Longibacter salinarum: one gene and its partner. The protein of the gene in region 1 binds, or shares a complex with, the protein of each later gene. Links are inferred from orthologs where the notes say so. Each region holds a gene or a part of one and is shown on either strand. Other genes may lie near its edges.

What was found. Proteins that work in one complex are often made in the same cells at the same time.
Region 2: the proteins of CRI94_RS08770 (region 1) and accD are in contact, whole or in part, in a solved structure (PDB 8UXZ), measured with the Escherichia coli proteins. The link is inferred for Longibacter salinarum from one-to-one orthologs.

What each region holds. Positions count from the first base shown.
Region 1 is NZ_PDEQ01000004.1:72,330-75,152, reverse strand. What follows is about bases 46-2,795. They hold CRI94_RS08770 (acetyl-CoA carboxylase carboxyltransferase subunit alpha), read right to left. Parts: upstream 2,045-2,795; coding sequence 1,046-2,044; downstream 46-1,045. Other genes in these bases: CRI94_RS08765 (MATE family efflux transporter), read left to right, coding at 2,407-2,795; CRI94_RS08775 (acyl-CoA thioesterase), read right to left, coding at 589-1,008; nadC (carboxylating nicotinate-nucleotide diphosphorylase), read right to left, coding at 46-477. Also shown: more of nadC, read right to left, coding at 1-45; more of CRI94_RS08765, read left to right, coding at 2,796-2,823. UniProt on the Escherichia coli protein: Component of the acetyl coenzyme A carboxylase (ACC) complex. First, biotin carboxylase catalyzes the carboxylation of biotin on its carrier protein (BCCP) and then the CO(2) group is transferred by the carboxyltransferase to acetyl-CoA to form malonyl-CoA.
Region 2 is NZ_PDEQ01000002.1:119,620-122,676, reverse strand. The notes cover bases 1-2,984. They hold accD (acetyl-CoA carboxylase, carboxyltransferase subunit beta), read right to left. Parts: upstream 1,927-2,984; coding sequence 1,075-1,926; downstream 1-1,074. Other genes in these bases: CRI94_RS04095 (3-oxoacyl-ACP reductase), read right to left, coding at 2,876-2,984; tsaB (tRNA (adenosine(37)-N6)-threonylcarbamoyltransferase complex dimerization subunit type 1 TsaB), read right to left, coding at 2,107-2,832; CRI94_RS04110 (hypothetical protein), read left to right, coding at 590-958; CRI94_RS17610 (hypothetical protein), read left to right, coding at 277-423. Outside these bases: more of CRI94_RS04095, read right to left, coding at 2,985-3,057.

The sequences.
Region 1 (2,823 bases):
GTGGTTCGTGCCTCCGCCGAGTTTGACGGCCCATTTGTCCAGCCCCCGCAGTCCGGGCACCGTCTTTCGCGTGTCTAGGATGTCGGGTGTATGAGGAGATGCTGCTTCGACCATCCGTCGGGTCGCGGTCGCGATGCCGCTCATCCGCTGCAGTACGTTCAGCGCGAGGCGCTCAGCGATGAGCAGACCGCGGGCCGGCCCTTCGATCGTACCGATCTCCACGCCCGGTTCCACGACTGTGCCATCGGCGACCTGCCAGCGACACAGGATGGCCGGGTCTACGTGGGCGAAGACACGTTCTGCCACCGCGAGTCCGGCAATCACGCCGGGGGCTTTGGCGCGAATGGATGCCGAGCCGGTTTGGTCAGAGTTTACCGTAGCTTCCGTCGTGACATCTCCGGGGCCGACATCTTCCTGGATGGCGCGTCGGATCAAATTGGTCAGGTCGTCGGGGCTGAGATAGGAGGGAAGCTGCATCGAAGCGTTCGGGTTCGCAGAAGAAATGGATGTGAGGCGTACCGCTGGTGAAGCCGAGTCAGCGTCCGTGAGTCCACCGAACGGGTCGGCACGTGGACGGGATACTGGACGTCAGGTCGCATCGGGGAGGTGCGGAAGAAAAGCGTCGCGCACATTTTCTGGTATCCGGACGGGGCGACGACGCTCGGCGTCCATGAAGCAGAGATCCGTGTGGCCGGTGGCGAGGAGGTCGTCGTTTTCCCTGCGGCGGACGACGTAGTCGATGGGGACCCGAACCGTTGGCATTTCCCGAAACTGTGCTTCCACGATCACCACGTCGTCGTACTCCGCGGATCGTTTATATTCCACGTTCGCCGACACGACCGGCATGATGATTCCGGAGTGCTCCAGGTCGCGATACCGTACGCCGAGATCGCGTAACGCTTCGGTCCGCGCCGCCTCGAAGTAGTCGAGGTAGTGCGTGTGATAGACAACGCCCATCGGGTCGCATTCCCGATATCGGACGCGGTGCTCGTGCCGATACGTATACATGCCGGAGAAAGAGGTGGCGGTAGAAAGACCGTCTCGACTACGCTGGCGTTGCTTCCGTCGTGTAGGCGCCGATGCCATCCAGTTTCTCGATGCGCTGATCGAGAAGCGTATCTTTGTCGAGGGCCGTGAGCGTTTCCAGCGCCTGGGCGATCGCGCGGCCCGTATTGTCGAACGTTTGATTCGGGAAGCGATGCGCACCGCCGACAGGTTCGTCGACGATCTCATCCACGATTCCGACGTCGAGAAGATCGGTGGCCGTGAGTTTCAATGCGCGTGCTGCGTCTTCCTTGTAGTCCCAGGAGCGCCACAGAATCTGCGAGCAGCTTTCCGGGGCAATCACCGAGTACCAGGAATTCTCAAGCATGAGAATGCGATCGCCGACACCGATGCCGAGTGCTCCGCCAGAGGCTCCTTCCCCGATAATGACGACGACGATCGGGACCGGGAGGCGTGCCATCTCCAGCAGGTTGCGGGCGATGGCTTCAGCCTGGCCCCGTTCTTCGGCCTCGAGGCCGGGATACGCACCGGGCGTGTCGAGCAGCGTGACGACCGGTTTGTTGAACTTGGCGGCCATTTCCATCAAGCGGGCGGCTTTGCGGTAGCCCTCCGGGTTGGGCATGCCGAAGCGCCGAAATTTGCGCTCCTTCGTGTCGCGGCCTTTCTGGTGGCCCATGATCATCACGGAGCGGTCGGTGCCGCCAAAGCGGCTTCCCTTGAACTCAGCGATGCCACCGACAATAGCGCGGTCATCAGCATACTTTCTATCGCCGTGAAGCTCGACAAAGCCCTCGGTGAGCGCTTCGATATGGTCGAGCGTGTACGGACGCTGAGGATGCCGCGCAATTTGGACACGCTGCCACCGCGTCAGGTTGCGGTAGATCGACGTGCGGAGTTGTTCGACGCGCTCTTCCAGCGCGCTGATCTCGTTTGAGAGATCGTCCGCATTGTCCTTGTTGAGCTCGCGCATCTCGGCGAGCTTCTGTTCCAGCTCGTACAACGGTTTCTCGAAGTCGAGCAGGTAGGTGTCGTCGGCCATGACCGGATAGGAAGGTGAGGAATACGCAAGCGCTGGCAGATACAACTGCCCGCTTCCAGAACAACGGTTGCCCCAAGATGAGTGTTCGCAGGCGGAAAGGCAACGCGCGCGCATCCCTGCAGCACGTCGGGCCGCTCGATTCGGTGATTTTTTGCTACAACTGCTTCTATGCCGCTACATGCCCGACCGTGGATGCGTGCCAGCGCCACGATAGACACCGTACAGTCGCCGCGTGAGATTTCCGCACGGTCCGAACGCACGGTTGGAACGAACGTACACAGAGGCGCTCAAACTTATGATCGTCTCACGGGACGTGCCCGTTGCGACGAGATATTTTTTTTATGCCCTGCCCCATCGTATACGTGTCCGATCCAACCGACACATCCTCGGCACCCACGTCTGGATCCTCGCCTGACGTGCAGCCTGAAGAAACGCCGGCTTCCGCGGCTCATGCTCGCACGGGCGCCGCGGAGACCGTCGGAGCATCGGCGGCAGCTGATTCGCCCTGGGAACGCTTCTGGGCAGAAATTCCGCCGACGCTGCGCCTGGCGGGTCCGGTCGTAGCCGCTCAGCTGGGGCAGATGTCGATGGGGTTTGTCGACACCGTCATGGTCGGTCGGCTCGGCCCCGATGCGCTCGCGGGCGTCGCACTGGGCAATACCTTGTTTTTCTTTCTGCTGATTCTCTGCACCGGCATGGTGCAGGCGGTCAGCCCGATGGTGTCACAGGCGGTGGGGGCGGGCGAGCCGGATACGATCGAACGCAGCGTCCGACAGGGA
Region 2 (3,057 bases), on another replicon or contig:
CATATCCGTAGATCCTTTCACAGCGCTGGTGTACCCTGATAGCGGTACAAAAACAAACGCCCCTCTCGGTATTCGGCAGCCACTTCACACGACCTGCCGATCCGACACAGCGCATCACACCTGAGTTTCACCGAAGGGGGTGAAACCGGCGCTCGGTACGGCCTGCTTGGTGTCCTTACGGACGCGCAGGCAGCCGACCGACGCCGGGGGGATGCGACGCCCCGTCGAGATATCTCGGCGGGGCGTCTTTTTGTGTGTACCTACTCTTTTCTCTGCATGTCAACGGATCAGAAGCTGTTTGGCGGATGGCTCAGCAGCCGAGACACAGTGGACGAAGCCCCCGTGGAGCGCTCAAGCGAGCCGTGTAGTGAGGCCGACCGCAGGGAGGTCACCCCGTGGGGAACTACCTGGCAAGCGCAGTAGCTTCACGGGGCGAGAGCCACGAAGTCGCAGCGCTGGGAGCGTAGCGACCGAGTGCCCTTGGGGTGGCCAGTGACAGTTCGCCAAACAGCTTCTCATGGTCTCTGCATTGGGCCATCGCACCTCGCTCCCCAGCTAAGAGCGGCATCCAGTATCGGTCCAACCTCGAATGACTTCCTTGCCACTCGCTCTCGTCGTCACCTTTTCATATACGGAACGATGGGGTCTGAGTGAGAACGGGGTCTTCACGGCGTCGTACCCACAGTCCGAAAAGATTTACCACGTGCTATCGCTGAGGTTGATGGACATCCCCATTCTCGTCCCCCTTCTCGTCGCCGGCTGCATCTTTGGCCCCCTCTTCCTAAGTCTCCGGGAAGTCCGCGACTCATCCGGGCCATCTCCCGGAGGCGGTGCCAGCCCGAAGCCCTCGCCTGACAGCCCCACGCCCCTCTGGGGAGACGCGCACACGGTCGACATAGATGCGATAGATATCCAGCCGACGGTGCCAGACGCGGACGAAAACGTCACTGCTGCCTGACGACGAAAAACGCTAACGTTTCAGCGTTCCGACAACAGAAAACATCCTCACAAAGGAAACGCACGAGCCATTATTCGTAGCTCGTGCGTGAAACCGCCGAAAATGGGGTGACGCGTCTAGCGATCGTCCATCAGGAGGTCGAAGAGGTGGATGATGCGCTGACGCAGACGCCGGCGATCCACGACCATGTCAACGAAGCCCTGCTTGAGCAGAAACTCCGACCGCTGGAATCCCTCGGGCAGGTCGGACCCGATCGTTTCGCGGATCACGCGCGGCCCGGCAAATCCGATGAGCGCTTCCGGCTCGGCGATGTGGATGTCTCCCAACATGGAGAACGATGCCGTCACGCCACCCGTCGTTGGGTGCGTAAGTACCGAGATGTAGGGAAGGCCGGCGTCGTCGAGTCGAGCAAGGTGGGCGCTCGTTTTCGCCATCTGCATCAGGCTGAGGGCTCCCTCCATCATGCGCGCTCCACCACTCTGCGAGATGATGACGAGCGGAATCTCGCGGGTGTACGCTCGCTTGATGGCACGCGCGATGGTTTCTCCGACCACCGACCCCATCGAGCCCCCAATGAAGCTGAAGTCCATGCAGGCCATCGACACCTCGTGGCTTCCCATTTCGCCGGTGGCAGAGCGAGCTGCGTCGTTCTGCCCCGTCTTCTCCCGCGCTTTCTTCAGGCGCTGGTCGTACGGTTTTCGATCCTCAAAGTCGAGGCGGTCGACACTCATCAGATCGGTGTCGTGGAGTTCGTACTCGCCGTCATTGAATAAGAAATTGAAGTATCGCCCGCTGCTCATGCCGAAGTGATACCCCGAGCTCGGGAAGACGAGCAGATTATCCTCCAGTTCTCGCCGGTTGATAATCTCCCCCGTCTTCGGGCACTTCACCCACTGCCCCTCCGGTACCTCATTCTGCTCTTTCCGGGTGGTGAGGATGCCGGCTTTCTTGCGCTTGAACCACGGCATAACGGAACGGTCGTCGAATCACGAGGAGACAGGCGAAGGAAAAACGAGGGGCGGAAGCGATCCGCCACAGACATTCTATAATCTGGATTACCGAATCCAATGTCCAAATCCACAGCAGCTGTCCGCGTGAAATTCCATCGCGCACGCACTGGCACCGGACAAGGGCGGATCTCCCACGTCTCAGCCCACATGAAACGCCTTAAGATACATGGGCTCGAACGTCTTGGGCTCCGCTTTCTGGCCACGGCCAACCATTTCGAGAGCACACCGTGCCACCCACGCGGCCGACGGACGAGAGACCACGTCCGGCACAACTCGCACCTTGATGCCGACCGACCGGAGGACGGGCTCGACCTTCGCGGCACCCGTGCCGATTACACGCACCCGCGCCTTCTTGACGCCGATCCAGTCCGGCAACTCTTTTACGTTCATCGCGGAGGCGGCCGCTTGCAGCTTCAACCGGCCCGTCCACGGGTGCGGATGCGTCTTCTCGCCATCCCCCACAACTTCGCGCATCCGGTACGCAGCGGCAAAGACCTCGTCGCGCCGCGCATCGAGCGCCGCACAGACAACCTCCCCTTCACTTGCGTGGGGTGTCACCGTCGCAGCCAGCGCCTCGAGGGTGGGCACGCCGATGAGATCCGCCCCCGTCGCCTCCGCCCAGCCTTTCGCCGTACTGACCCCGATGCGGAGCCCGGTGTATGATCCGGGCCCTTTCGATACCGCAACCACGTCGATCTCTGAATGATCGACCGAAGCACGCGTCAGCACGTCCTCAATGATCGGTGTGAGGTGCTGCGCGTGAGCCCGCGGCCGGTGCATGTGGTTCTCGGCCACAACGTTGCCATCCACACAGACCGCAGCCCCACAGGTGTGCGTCGCGGTTTCGATCGCTAGAAGGACCATGATAAAACGGTTTGAGACGAACGCTAGAGTGACGGTGCACGACCTACTTCATGACCAATCCGCCGTCGACGATCAAGTTCTGCCCGGTCACGGCACGTGCCCATGGGGACAGGAAAAACAGGACCGCATCGGCCACTTCCTCCGGGGTCGTGACGCGACGTAGGGGCGTCGTTTGCTCGATGATTCCGAAGACCTCGTCGGATGTCGCTGCACTGGCGTCGGTCG